DNA from 4 places in the Pseudoalteromonas sp. CH_XMU1449-3 genome. Region 3 is predicted to be linked to each of the others. Evidence: predicted binding sites of a transcription regulator. Region 3 holds the regulator's gene; each other region holds the start of a gene.

Region 1 (3,736 bases), on a different contig from region 3:
CAGCTCAGGTAGTATCAATGAAGTGTTCGATTTATTACAACATGCACAAGTATCAATTGTCGGTGAGGTCACTCACAGCGTTGAGCACTGTTTATTAGCAATGCCAGGTACTGAGCTTTCTCACATTAATAAAATCTTTGCTCACCCACAGCCTTTTGCTCAATGTAGCCGCTTCATTCAGGGTTTAGGTGATATTCAACATGAAACCTGTGACTCAACCTTCCATGCATTACAATCAGCGGTTGAAACTACAAACAGCGCCGCTATCGGCTCAGCACAAGCAGGTAAAAATGTAGGGTTAGAGGTCGTTAAATCAGGCCTTGCAAACCAAAGCGAAAACCATAGCCGCTTCATTGTCGTCGCGCGTAACCCGTTGCAAGTATCTAAGCAAATTCCAACAAAAACCAGTTTGATTATGGCGACCAAACAACAAGCGGGTTCATTGGCTGATGCCTTGATGATTTTTAAACAACATCAAATTAACCTAGTAAAATTGGAATCTCGTCCAGTACCTGGAAACCCATGGGAAGAGGTGTTTTATGTTGACCTTGAAGCAAACCTTGATGACTTACATGTTAAGCAAGCGCTTGAAGAGCTAAAAGAACACACCCAATACACACGTGTATTAGGCTGCTATCAAAGTGAGTCTTTGCAAGCTGTTAGTGTGTAATAGCCAACCTAGGTATGATTAATGAAAAGGAGCTCGTTGGCTCCTTTTTCGTATAATTTCATCTTAGATACTTGCACCCACTGCCCTGTCTAAGCATAATCTTGAAAACAATTTGAAATTGGAACTTTCATGAATTGGTTAGCAGAATTAGCAACTAAAAGAACACCTTGGTTATTATTAGCCGTTATTTCCCTCGCATTTGAAATCACTGCGTTATTTTTTCAATACAACATGGGCCTTGAGCCATGCATCATGTGTATATATCAACGTACCGCTGTTTTAGGCTTACTTGCAGCGGGTGTGATTGGTGCAATTAACCCACAAAATATGGTTGTTCGCTTAGTCGCATTTGCCACTTGGGGTGTCTCTGCAATTTGGGGTTACTTTATTGCCAAAGAACACATTGCAATGCAAAACAATACTGACCCTTTTGCATTTAGCTGTGCATTTGAACCTAACTTCCCAAGTTTTATGCCTTTGCATGAATGGATCCCTAGCTTCTTTGCCGCTACTGGTGATTGCGGAAATATCGATTGGCAGTTTGCTTCTATGAGTATGCCAGCATGGATGGAAGTGATTTTTGCAGCATTTTCAGTGGTATTTGTGGCTATTCTAGTTAGCCGATTAGTGAGTAAAAAGTCGCTATAATGATTTATTTTTTTACTAGCCAAATCCCTGCTTTAAAAAGCTTTAAAGTAAGGCAACGCCAGCAAATTATTGCCCTTGCTTTGGCTCATTTAAGCCCAAGCAAAAAGATCATTTTATCAGTATGTAAGCTTGCCTTTTTAGCACCATTATTTTTAGGCTTGGCCTACTTTGAAGGCTGGATGCTTATTCCTTGGTTATTGTTAGCGGGCTTGAGTTACCCACTCATCACAACACCTATCGAAAACATGTTCGCATTAGCGCATTTAGACAAAGCTATCGATGAATTTAAACAGGGCGAATAACGCCCTGTTTAGGTGTATAGCCCGCTATTTATAATGTAATTTTCCCCTCAAGTTTAGCAAATAGCTTATCGCCAATTCCTTTTACTTCTTTTAATTGCTCTACCGACTTAAACGGACCTTGCTTTTTACGGTGCTCAACAATCGCTTTAGCTTTTGACTCTCCAATACCCGGTAATTGAGTAAGTTGATCTATGCTGGCTTTGTTTATACTGAGCTTTTGCATTTTAACTTGTGTTGCTTCGGTTGGTTTAACGGCGAATGCCGATGTAGCAGGTAGTAACGCAATGCTTGTGGCAAGTAAAATACTTGATAGTAATTTCATAATTTCCTCCATGATGTCCATCTTGGACAGGTAGTTAGCTATTACCCAACACTCACTCCATCGCTTGTGTTTAACTTTGGGTAACAATTTAAATAAAGCTAATGTCCCTATTATTGTCAAATTTGCTGAATAAAATTTTTCTCAAGTTACTTGCAAAGTAAGCCCCGAAGCATTACTGTATATAAAAACAGTAATCAAAGTAGCGGTATTACGCTGCAAATGCCACGCTTAAATGCAGGAGAAATCATGGCTGTTGTTGTTAAATATGTTGTAGAAAGAAACGGAGTCGAGCGCATGACGTTTACTACTAAGAAAGAAGCTGATGCGTATGACAAAATGCTCGACATTGCTGAGTCATTAGAACTAATGCTTGAAAAAGTTGATGTACCATTAAGCGAGCAACAAATTGAGTCACTGGCGCTTGAAATGGCAAAAGAAAAAGACCAATTTATGGCGGTACTTAAAGGTGCAAAAGACGCCCCAGCTAAGCCTAAAAAAGCAAAGTCAGACGACAACGTTGCTGATATAAAAGAAAAAGCGGCAAGCTAAACGCAAATTTAGATCATAAAAAAGGGCAACAGATGTTGCCCTTTTTTGTGTTTAATCAAAAACTACAGTGACGACTCAACTTCATCAAATAAGTCTGTAATTTCTTTTTTCGGCTCAGCTGTCATAAGGCTAACAACAACAATAGCAATTGTTGATAAAATAAAGCCTGGGACAATCTCATAAATGATTGCACTTAATGCTTGGCCATCAATTGTAATTGGCGCGTAAATCCAAAACAGCACTGTTGCAGCACCAACAACCATACCACTAATAGCGCCTTGTAAGTTCATGCGCTTCCAGTAAAGGCTCAGTAATACGAGTGGACCAAATGCAGCACCAAAACCTGCCCATGCATTACTCACTAAATCTAAGATAGAGCTATCGCGGTCATAGGCTAAGTAAATAGCAAATAGAGCCACCAAAATAACACTAATACGACCAACTAAAACCAGCTCTTTTTGAGATGCGCTGCGGTTTAAGTAAATCTTATAAAAGTCTTCGGTTAGTGAGCTTGAACACACTAATAACTGTGATGAGATGGTACTCATAATCGCCGCTAAAATAGCTGCCAATAAGAAGCCGGCAATTAAAGGATGGAAGATAAGCTCAGACAACACTAGGAAAATCGTTTCTTTATCATCAATTGGCATTTGGTTTTCAAGCATATAAGCAGCACCAAATAGACCTGTTAGCACAGCACCAATAGCTGAAAGCGTCATCCACGACATACCCACACGGCGCATAGTCGGCATATCTTTCACAGAACGCACAGACATAAAACGCACAATAATATGTGGTTGACCAAAATAACCAAGGCCCCATGCCATTGCAGAGATAATCGCAATCGTTGAGCCACCAGCAAACCAATCCATCATATTAAGCGCATGAATTTCTGATTCTTTTGGTGAGCTTAATAATAAGTCATAGCGTGCATTTGCAAGTGTATCCATAACTGGCTGATCAAGCATGGTAAACGTTGCAATTGGCACAGCCAGCAACGAGATAAACATGATACAGCCTTGTACAAAGTCAGTCAGGCTCACTGCTAAGAAGCCACCAAACAAAGTATATAACACGACAACACCGGTTGTGATGTACAGACCCATTTCGTAGCTCATATTAAATGAGTTTTCGAACAACTTGCCGCCTGCAACAACACCTGATGAGGTATACAAGGTGAAGAAAACAATGATTACAATCGCAGAGATCACACGCAGAATATTTTTATTATCATCAAAGCGGTTC
Region 2 (3,736 bases), on a different contig from region 3:
ATTATAAGGCTTGAAGTCTTGCATACTGTGTTACAAGCCATTTGCTGCCTAGGTCATCAAAGTTCACTTGAATACGTGACTGTGCGCCGCTACCTTCGTAATTGAGTACGGTTCCTGCGCCGAATTTGGCGTGTAATACGCGTTGCCCTAAGTTAAAGCCGCTATCTTCAAATGCGGCATGTGTTACTGATGGACTAAAACGACCTGCCGCTGGCGGTCTTGAAACCTGTGTTTTAATACGAATTTCTTCGATACAGTCTTCAGGCATTTCACGTAAAAAGCGTGATGGGCTATGGTATTTTTCTTGTCCGTATAAACGGCGACTTTCTGCGTGGCTAATATATAGTTTTTCCATCGCGCGAGTCATACCAACATAGCAGAGGCGGCGTTCTTCTTCTAAACGACCAGACTCTTCATTACTTTGTTGTGATGGGAACATGCCCTCCTCAACACCAACCATAAATACCAGTGGGAATTCTAGGCCTTTTGCTGAGTGTAATGTCATCATTTGCACTGCGTCTTCGTGCTCATCAGCTTGGCCTTCGCCAGATTCTAGTGAGGTATAAGCCAAAAATCCCTGTAGTGGTGAGCTGAACTCTTCATCTTCAGGGAGTTCGTATTGACCACAAGCACTGATAAGCTCTTCTAAGTTTTCTACGCGGGCACGGCCTTTTTCACCTTTTTCAGCTTGATACATTGCCATTAACCCTGAGGTTTGAATGGCGTATTTCGCTTGCTCTTCTAAGGTGAGATCGCTGATTTTATCTTCGATATGCTCAACAAGTTCTAAGAATTTAGTGACGGCACTCGCTGCACGGCCAGATAGGTGTTGTTGCTCTACAATTGCTTTTGCGGCATACCAAAGTGGCAATGACTCATTGCGCGCACAATCACGAATGTGGCTTAGTGTTTTATCACCAATGCCGCGAGCAGGGGTGTTAATAACGCGCTCGAAAGCGGCATCATCTTGACGGTTACCCACTAAACGTAAATACGAAAGTGCATCTTTGATCTCTTGACGTTCGAAGAAGCGCATACCGCCGTAAATACGGTATTTTAAACCTTCTTGTAGCATCGCTTCCTCGAGTACACGAGATTGCGCATTGTTACGGTATAAAATGGCGGCATCTTGTAATGCATTACCTGCATTTAGCCAGCTACGTAGTTTGCTGCTAACAAAGCGCGCTTCATCTAATTCATTAAACGCAGCGTAAACAGAAATAGGCTCACCATCATTGCCGTCAGTCCACAGGCTTTTGCCCATGCGTTCAGCATTGTTTTTGATCAGCGCATTTGACGCTTTTAATATTGTTGCCGTTGAACGGTAGTTTTGTTCAAGGCGAATGGTTTCGGCTTCGAAGTCAGTTAAGAAGCGTTTGATATTCTCAATTTTTGCGCCACGCCAGCCATAGATACTTTGGTCATCATCACCTACGATCATAATACTGTTGGTGTTACCTGCGAGTAATTTTAACCAAGCGTACTGGATTGTATTGGTATCCTGGAACTCGTCTACCAGCATGTGGGCAAAACGCTGTTGATAGTGACGTAAAAGAGTAGGGTGATTCTTAAGTACTTCGTAGCAGCGCAGCAGTATTTCTGCAAAGTCGACTAAACCTGCACGGTCACAAGCCTCTTGATATGCAGCATAGACTTTCAGCATCATTTGCTCATTAATATCGTAGGCTTGAATGTCTTTAGGACGTAGACCTTCATCTTTTTTCGCGCTGATATACCAACCAAATTGTTTTGCTGGCCATTTTTTATCATCGATGTTCATCGCTTTGAGTAAGCGTTTGATCATACGTTGTTGATCGTCAGAATCTAAGATTTGAAAGCTTTCAGGTAAGTTCGCTTCACGGTGATGGGCGCGTAAAATCCGATGAGATAAGCCGTGGAAGGTACCAATCCACATACCACCAACCGGTGCTTTTAACGTTTCTTCTACACGGGTACGCATTTCTTTTGCGGCTTTGTTAGTGAAGGTTACCGCAAAGATGCTGTATGCAGAAGCTTGCTCAACTTGCATGAGCCATGCGATGCGATGAACAAGTACTCGAGTTTTACCAGAACCTGCACCTGCAAGTACCAGCATATTTTGCAATGGGGCTGCGACTGCATCCCGTTGTTTGTCATTTAAGCCATCGAGTAATTCTGAAACGTCCATCGTTACGCCTTTTCAATCTATAATGGGTGGAGTATAACAGGTGTTTATGCAAGGCTAAATAAAATACTGTTTTTATAAACAGCTATTTTGGCAAGTCATTAAAATTACGATATAAAAATTGTGAATTTGACCGATTTTTAGCAAAAAGAACTAAAATTAAAATAACGCTACTTTTTAACACTTTGATTTGTAAGTCATAATAAGTTGGCATAAAGTGTGATTATAAAAAGTATAATCATTAAAAACTACAGAGGTTAGTATGGCAGAGCAAGGTTCTGGCGGTAATGTAATCGCAGCAATATGTAATATCTTTTTTCCCGGTTTAGGGCAATTGGTACAAGGTCGTTTAATGGCGGCTATTGCATTCTTTTTAGCATGGGTTATTAGTGGTGCACTAATTTATGTGGCAGTTGGTTTTATTTTACTGCCAATCGTATACCTATGGGCGATTATTGATGCTGCACGCTTCAAGTCGCGACTTTAGCTATTTAATTAGCACAAACTCGAGCGCCACTTAGGCGCTCGAGTGTTTTAAGGCGACTAAACTCGCCACGTTTAGCTGCAAACGGTATAATTAGCAGATAACGTATTAAGAGTACCCTCCATGGAATATCAATTTATCCGCGACCCTATTAGCGGTTTACGCATTAAAATTTCCTCTGAACACGCCATCATAGGCCGTTGGCTAAACGAAGAAGTCGGAAAAGAAAAAATCGCGATGGTGCAAGCGTTGATCTCTGCTGTTAAGAGCAGTCATGAGTCTTTAACCTTACAAGGTCAAGAAATTGATTTGATCTTAAATAAAGACGAAGCGCTATTCGAAGCGCATGCATTACATCAAGACAACGAAGACTTAGTTGCCTACCAAGATGATGATTTAATGCTTGAAGAAGAAGGCTTATGCAGTGGCTGTGGCTTTGAAGATTTTGTTGATTTAATTGAATCTTGGCAAGAATTTACACAAGGCCGATAAGCAGAAGCATATCCTGCTTATCGGTAGCTAATTTATTGCTCGCTCACTGATTTAACAGCGGCTAGTAATAAATCTTCTGTTAAGCGTACTTTGTAATTTGGGTTGGCGTATTGAAAATGAACTAACCCATTTGTATCTATCACAAATACAGCGGGTACTGGCAGTGCTACTTTTGGCTCACCTTCTAACGAGACAAAGTTAACCCCAAGCTTATTACGGTAAATCTTTGCTGTTTTGTCATCTAAATAAAATGCTAAACCTAACGTTTGCGCCAAAGTAAGGCTGTCGTCAGAAAGCAATTGATAGCTAGGAGCTGTAATTTTTGTTTCAGCGAGTTTTTCAGGGCTATCTGGTGAAACGGCAATTAGTTGCGCGTCTAAGCTTGCTAATTCTTTCTCTATTTTTTGCACGCTGGCCAATTGTTTTGAACAATATGGGCACCAGCCACCACGATAAACAATCAGCACGGTAGTTTTTTCTTTAAAGCGCTCAGCTAGCGAGACGGTTTTACCGTATTGGTCTTTCAATTCAACATTTGGCACCGTTAAGCCAGGTAATAACGGACTAACTTGCTCTGCTGATTCGGCAATATTGGT
Region 3 (3,736 bases):
GTAAGGCTTTCACCACAACAGGCATAAAGCCATGATCTTTACCGCATAACTCAGCACATTGACCACGGTATACTCCTGGCTCGTTAATACGAGTCCACGCTTCATTGATAAACCCAGGATTTGCGTCCTTTTTAACCGCAAAATCAGGCACCCACCATGAATGAATTACATCGTCTGAGGTCATTAAAAAGCGAACTTTTTTATTGATAGGAAGTACTAGCGGTTTATCTACTTCAAGCAAATAATGCTCAGTTTTCTCTGCTTGGTTGTCTATTTGGTCTTTAGGTGTAGATAGAATCGAGTAATAAGCAATGTCTTCGCCCATGTACTCGTAATGCCACTTCCATTGTGAGCCAGTCACTTTAATGGTGATATCGGCTTTAGAGGCATCTTCCATGGCAATTAAGGTTTTTGTGGCAGGCACAGCCATGGCGATTAAGATGACAAATGGAATGGCAGTCCAAAGTATTTCAACTTTTGTACTTTCATGAAATTGGGCAGGCTTGGCCCCTTTGGATTTACGGTGGTGTATTAAAGCCCAAAACATCACCGCAAATACGATGATGCCGATTACACAGCAGATAATAAATATCGTCATGTGTAACTCATAAACATTATTACTTATATCGGTCACCCCTTTACGCATATTGTATTGGCTATTTGCCAATGCAAGCTCAGGAAGTGCAAACAATATAAGCCACAAGGCGTAACGCAGTTTACCCATGTGACGGCTCCTTTAGATGCTATTGCAAGACGCAAAGCGAAAAGGCGATACAACAAGGTGCCCATTCGTTTTTCTTATTGTTCAGAGCGACTACGTATCATTTTGACCCACTTATGATACCGACCCCTTGACTAACACCTCGCACATTTTTGTGTCTTTTTATTAATTAGGTGTTAATACAGTGTATTAACCAATTAGTTAAAAAATGACCAATAAGCAAGTTTTAATGATAATAAATGTTTATTTTGGTACAGAAATAACAACTATAATCAGCGCGTTATTTAATGTTTAGGAGTAAGAACGAAATATAAAAAGAGAGGAAAACTGCGCCATATAAGGCTTTAAATGAAGAGTAAGGATTCACAAATCCTAATTAAGTAGTAAAATTTTAGCGGCGCACCAAATTGAGTCAATTTAATGCACCAAATTGGGAACGCTTACATCCAGTCAGCGTTACGAATAACACCTACCGCTAACCCCTCGATGTTGAACGACTCATGCTCAAGATCAACCTCAATAGGCGAAAATTCTTCGTTCTCAGCGTGTAAAAGTACTTTGCGACCCGCTTTTTCTAGACGCTTAACTGTTACATCTTCATCGACTCGAGCTACAACTACTTGCCCGTTTTCAGCAACTTGTGTTCTGTGTACTGCAAGCAAATCGCCATCCATAATACCAATGTCTTTCATACTCATACCATTTACACGCAGTAAGAAATCGGCAGCAGGTTTAAATAATGAAGGATCAACTTGGCAGTGACTTTCAACATGCTCTTGAGCCAAAATAGGTTCACCAGCTGCAACACGGCCAATTAAAGGTAATCCTAGTTGCTCTGGCTCATCTTCTTCAATTAACTGAATACCGCGACTCGCCCCAGGCTTCATTTTGATCATGCCTTTTTTTGCCAGTGCTTTTAGGTGTTCTTCAGCAGCGTTGGCACTTTTAAAACCTAATGTTTGAGCTATTTCAGCACGCGTAGGTGGCATGCCTGTATCTTTAATAAAGACTTTAATTAGTTCTAAAATTTGCGATTGGCGTTTAGTTAATGGGCGCATACAACTGGTTTTCCATACAGTACATTTAACTGTGAGTATATACAGTTATTTGAAAATCGCAAATTTAAATTAAACCCATCATATTGCTACAAAACTAACATTGAACCACACCGAAAGATGCCATAAGGTATTAGCTTTAATTAGCAGGCTAAGGAAACACAATGAGCATTTGGCACCACCCAATCACATTAGAGCAATGTAAAGAGCTGGAACAAGGGATTACCGGGCAAGGCACTTTAATGAAAACTATGGGCATTGAGGTAACTGAAATTGGCGATGATTATTTAATGGCAACCATGCCTGCTATTCCTGAGCATCATAACCCTATGGGCATGGTCCATGGCGGAGCAAACGTTGTATTAGCAGAGACAGTGGCAAGCTATGCAGCCAATTTCGTGGTTGATTTCAATAAGTTTTATGCTGTTGGCCAAGAAATTAATGCCAACCACATGAAAGCGTCACGCAAAGGAACGTTAACAGCAACTGCGAGACCGCTGCATTTAGGTAAGCGAACTTCTGTTTGGGATATTAAAATTACCAATGCCGCAGGAGAGCTTTGCTGCGTATCAAGAATGACCGCAGCTGTTGTAGAGCGATAAATTCTGGCTATTTTTCAACAGGATAAATAGTAATTTCAATCCCTGCGCCAATTGCAGAGATACGTAACAAGGTATCGGCATGCAGGGGTTGGTTAAAGCATTTAGGCGAATTACCTGATTCAAAGCCTATATCAAATGTACGCTTTGAGCACGATAACCACTGTTTTAATGCATTGCGCGAGCAAGACTCAATAAGCTCGCAAAGCTGGTTAATTGCTTTATCTGGAGAGCTGATATCTGCGGTTGCTTCAATACGTGCTAGTTGGCGGTATTCATCTTGGTCATAATGTAAAACCATGGCGTTTTTCTTCAAATCAGCAACAAGCGCACTTATATCGTGCTTTGACTCAAGCTCCAGATCTACATTTAAAAATTGAATTTCCGACATACTCTCGTTTTTACCCTCTATTTATATCGACTGAAACTTTAACTCAGTTTTGTATATATACCAAATCTAGAATACAGTTAATGCGACATTATGCCGCATTGGCAATCTAGCTAAACAACCTAAAATAGCGCCCACATAACAATAATAACGGGGTAATAATGAATAAACGCCTGTTTAAGTATGCTCGTAAAGGGCATAAATGGCTTGGCTACTTACTTGCTTTGCAGATCTTTTTTTGGCTCTTAGGTGGGCTGGTAATGAGCTCATTACCACTTGAAAAAGTGCATGGTAAGCACCTGGCTAATCGCAGTTTAAGTAGCCCATTTTTATTGTCGGACTACCCTGCTTCAATTGATAAAATAACAGCGCAATTCGAGCAAATCGAGGGTATTAAATATAGCCATTTTTTAAATACCCCGATTATAGAAGTTACATCCTCTAGCGGTAAGTTTATTTTTGATGGCAGAACAGATGCTAAAATGCCTGCACCGAGTAAAGCGCAAATCATTGAAAATGCGCAAGCTCACCTGCTTATTGACGCAAAAATAACGCAAGCGCAGTTATTAACAAAAGGGCCTAGAGAAGTCGGTCACAAAGCCAATGTTTGGCAAATTAGCTTCGATGATTGGTTAACAACAACCTTATATTTAGATAGCCAAACCGGTAAAGTTATAACTGTGCGCAGCACCCTGTGGCGCATTTTCGACTTTTTCTGGATGCTACACATTATGGATTATGATGAGCGTGAGAACTTTAACAATCCACTACTCATCAGCTTCTCAGCCACCAGCGTACTATTTTGTATTACAGGAGTTCTCTTGTTACTACAAAACGTTCGAATTAAACGTAAAAAGCCAGCTACACGTGTTGGTCAATCAAAATAGGATTGCCATCTGGGTCGGTGATAATAAAACTCGCGTCACCGGCCTTTTGTATTTCTAATCCTTGTTGCTGAAATTGTGCAGCTAAT
Region 4 (3,736 bases), on a different contig from region 3:
TGCAATTTTGTTCCTTTCGACGGCATTTTTAATTGCCGTGTTATTTGGTTTATCAAAGGTTATTTTTGGTGGTGGCCGCAAACTTGGTTTAAGCCCTGGTAACAGTTGGTCATTGGCGATTGCGTCAATTCAAAAGCGTGCCAATGTGAATGCGGTACAATTAATTAGCTTTGCTTTGGCCATAAAACTATTACTGTTTTTAATTGTACTTAAGAACGACATGATTTCGGATTGGCAGTCTCAGCTTCCTGAAAATGCCCCTAATTCATTTTTAGTGAACATTACTGAGCAAGAGTTAGAGCCTATAACTAGCTTCTTAGCGCAAAACGATATGCCAACGTCTGATTTCTATCCGGTTGTGCGTGGCCGTGTAAACGCTGTTAATGGCGAGTTGGTTGCCCGCGAAGTATCGCAAGAAGACAACGAAAAGAAAGATGAAGAAGCCCGCTCTGGTATTGGCCGTGAGTTAAACCTAACTTGGCGTAAAGACTTACCAAATCAAAACGAACTTATCGACGGTACATGGTTTAGTGAAGACTCAGTAGCCGAGGCATCGTTAGAAGAGTCGATGCTTGAACGTCTTGATGTACAAATTGGCGATACGCTTACTTTCTTAATTGGTGCACAATCATTCGATGCAAAAATTACCAGTGTACGTAAGGTTAATTGGACCACACTTAAACCTAACTTCTTTATTATTTTAAGCCCTGATGTGCTTGCGAGTTTTCCTGCTACTTATATTTCATCAGTGAATGTAAAAGCAGAGAAAAAACGAGAGTTTAATGAGCTAATGCGTCAATACCCCACGGTTAACGTGATAGATGTTGAGAGTTTCATTAAACAAATTCGTTCAACCATAGAGCAAGTATCGTTAGCGATTGGCTTTGTACTAGCGATTGTGGTTGCCTGTGGCGCTTTAGTACTTATTTCGCAAGTGCAAGCAAGTTTAGGCGAGCGAATGCAAGAGATTGTCATTTTGCGAACTTTAGGTGCGAAAGGGCGCTTAATTAAAAATGCCACCTTATATGAGTTTTTACTATTAGGCGTTACTGCAGGTTTAGTCGCTGCCATTGTCAGTGACATCGCTCTGTTAATAGTGCAAAAACAAATGTTCGATTTAGCAGGTAAGTTCCACCCTCATATTTGGGTGATTGGCCCAGCAGTCGGTGGCTTATTCGTGGCATGTTTGGGCTATTTGATGATAGCCCGCACAATGCGAAAAAATACCCAAGGCTTATTACGCTCACTCGCGTAAAAGTCTCTTGAAGGTTGGCTATAAAATGCTCGCAATTGCGGGCATTTTTTATGAATTGCAATTGGTTACTGGTAATTTATACAGTGCTCTGGCATTATTAACCGCAGATAATAATGATAATAGACGGATCAGTTAGTTGGCGATTATTTTAGGGATTGATCCTGGTTCACGGTTAACAGGGTACGGCGTGATTGCTCACCAAGGTGCTAAGTTCACTTATTTAGGTAGTGGCTGCATTAAATTGGCTGATCACGATTTTCCGGTACGCTTAAAAATGATTTACCAAGGGATCAGTCAATTGGTAGAGCAATTCTCACCAGACAGTTTTGCTATCGAAAAAGTGTTTATGGCACACAACCCAGACTCAGCGCTTAAGCTCGGTCAAGCACGTGGCGCTGCTATCGTTGGCGCTTCAATGGCAGAGCTGCCAGTTTATGAATATTCAGCTAGGCAAATTAAGCAGGCCGTTGTAGGTAATGGCGGAGCCGATAAGTCTCAAGTACAGCATATGGTTAAAAACATTTTAAAGCTGCCTGGTACCCCTCAAGCCGATGCCGCAGATGCCTTAGCAATTGCTATTTGTCATGCACATTCAGAACAAAATTTAATAAAACTTGCGGGCAGTGCGAGCAAAACCGTAAGAGGACGATTAAGGAAGTAATATGATTGGTCGATTAAATGGCTTACTAGTAGAAAAACAGCCGCCAGAAATTCTTATTGAAGTAAGTGGTGTAGGCTACGAAGTGCAAATGCCGATGACCTGCTTTTATGATTTACCTGCAGTGGGTGAGCAAGCGATTATTTATACCCATTTTGTGGTACGTGAAGATGCCCAGCTATTATTTGGCTTTAACAACAAAACCGAACGCGCTTTATTTAGAGAGCTTTTAAAAGCCAATGGTGTAGGGCCAAAACTTGGTCTTGCTATTTTATCGGGTATGTCGGCGCAGCAATTTGTAAGTTGTGTTAATAATGAAGATGCAACAACACTGGTTAAACTGCCGGGTGTTGGTAAAAAAACGGCTGAGCGTTTAGTGCTCGAAATGAAAGATAGACTCAAAGATTGGGGTAATGACTTATTTACACCATTTAGCGATAATGCCGTCATTGAGCCATCAAGTGATGATAGCCTAGTGGCAAATAATGCTGCAGATGATGCAGTATCAGCATTAGTGGCATTAGGCTATAAGCTACCGCAAGCACAAAAGGCGGTTAAAACAGTGAACAAACCAGATATGACGACCGAGGTTCTAATTAAAGAAGCTCTAAAATCAATGTTGTGAGTAAACCATGATTGAAGCAGATCGCTTAATAGATGCGAGTGAACAAAGTAACGAAGACAGTGTTGATCGTGCCATACGACCAAAGCTGTTAACCGATTACACAGGCCAGCCGCATGTTAAGCAACAAATGGAAATTTTTATCGAGGCAGCTCGCCACCGTGGCGAAGCGCTGGATCACTTATTAATATTTGGTCCACCGGGCCTTGGTAAAACCACACTTGCAAATATTGTTGCCAACGAGCTTAACGTTAATATTAAAACAACATCAGGGCCAGTACTCGAAAAAGCAGGCGATTTAGCCGCACTTTTAACGAACCTTGAAGAAGGCGACGTACTGTTTATTGACGAAATACATCGCTTGAGCCCGCAAGTCGAAGAGATTTTGTATCCCGCAATGGAAGATTATCAGCTGGATATAATGATAGGTGAGGGCCCCGCAGCACGCTCTATCAAGCTTGATTTGCCGCCATTTACTTTAATTGGTGCAACAACTCGTGCTGGCTCACTCACTTCACCACTTAGAGACCGTTTTGGTATTGTTCAGCGATTAGAGTTTTATTCTGTTGAAGACTTATCAAAAATTGTTGCCCGCTCAGCAAGCTTTTTAGACTTAACCATGTGTGATGAAGGCGCAACCGAAATCGCCAAGCGTTCACGCGGTACACCGCGCATAGCAAACCGTTTATTACGCCGCGTTCGTGATTACACCCAAGTGAAATCAGACGGTAAAGTAAATGCTACAGTTGCAGAGCAAGCCCTCGATATGATTGATGTCGATAAAAGCGGTTTTGACTACATGGATAGAAAATACTTGCTAGCTATTATCGAAAAATTTATGGGCGGCCCCGTTGGCCTTGATAACCTAGCGGCTGCAATTGGCGAAGAAAAAGAAACCATTGAAGATGTCATAGAGCCGTTTTTAATTCAACAAGGCTTTATTCAGCGTACCCCCCGCGGACGACTTGTTTCAGACATCGCTTACCTGCACTTTGGGCTAACGCCAGAGAAATAACTAAAACCCCGCGGTTAGTTAGAAGCTTTAAGCTATAAGTATCAAGCAGCTCGGAAGGGCTGTTTTTTATCGAGATAAATTGCTTGTATCCAACGGGTATGTAGATTTTTACCGCTTACCGCTTACCGCTTACCGCTTACCGCTTACCGCTTACCGCTTACCGCTTACCACAAACCACTAACCAGT

The links. Region 3 encodes LexA, which represses DNA repair genes until DNA is damaged. Its sites were predicted from a motif close to TACTGTATNNNNATACAGTA; they were not measured.
Region 1: a site for LexA is predicted at 2,116-2,135, ahead of WA256_RS03670 (YebG family protein). Genes of this name have one in related genera too.
Region 2: a site for LexA is predicted at 2,232-2,251, ahead of uvrD (DNA helicase II). Genes of this name have one in related genera too.
Region 4: a site for LexA is predicted at 1,322-1,341, ahead of ruvC (crossover junction endodeoxyribonuclease RuvC). Genes of this name have one in related genera too.

What each region holds. Positions count from the first base shown of each region.
Region 1 covers NZ_JAYMDY010000002.1:251,795-255,530, forward strand. The annotation lists gene WA256_RS03650 (chorismate mutase) at 1-670, shown strand, start outside; gene dsbB (disulfide bond formation protein DsbB) at 800-1,318, shown strand; gene WA256_RS03660 (DUF6170 family protein) at 1,318-1,620, shown strand; gene WA256_RS03665 (ComEA family DNA-binding protein) at 1,649-1,942, opposite strand; gene WA256_RS03670 (YebG family protein) at 2,189-2,491, shown strand; gene putP (sodium/proline symporter PutP) at 2,554-3,736, opposite strand, start outside.
Region 2 covers NZ_JAYMDY010000019.1:5,225-8,960, forward strand. The annotation lists gene WA256_RS17930 (GNAT family N-acetyltransferase) at 1-24, opposite strand, end outside; gene uvrD (DNA helicase II) at 2-2,167, opposite strand; gene WA256_RS17940 (hypothetical protein) at 2,427-2,651, shown strand; gene WA256_RS17945 (YacL family protein) at 2,772-3,140, shown strand; gene WA256_RS17950 (peroxiredoxin-like family protein) at 3,173-3,736, opposite strand, start outside.
Region 3 covers NZ_JAYMDY010000006.1:150,122-153,857, reverse strand. The annotation lists gene coxB (cytochrome c oxidase subunit II) at 1-724, opposite strand, end outside; gene lexA (transcriptional repressor LexA) at 1,162-1,779, opposite strand; gene WA256_RS09655 (PaaI family thioesterase) at 1,941-2,378, shown strand; gene WA256_RS09650 (hypothetical protein) at 2,386-2,766, opposite strand; gene WA256_RS09645 (hypothetical protein) at 2,925-3,650, shown strand; gene WA256_RS09640 (VOC family protein) at 3,625-3,736, opposite strand, start outside.
Region 4 covers NZ_JAYMDY010000009.1:81,300-85,035, reverse strand. The annotation lists gene WA256_RS12650 (ABC transporter permease) at 1-1,255, shown strand, start outside; gene ruvC (crossover junction endodeoxyribonuclease RuvC) at 1,392-1,916, shown strand; gene ruvA (Holliday junction branch migration protein RuvA) at 1,918-2,538, shown strand; gene ruvB (Holliday junction branch migration DNA helicase RuvB) at 2,546-3,550, shown strand.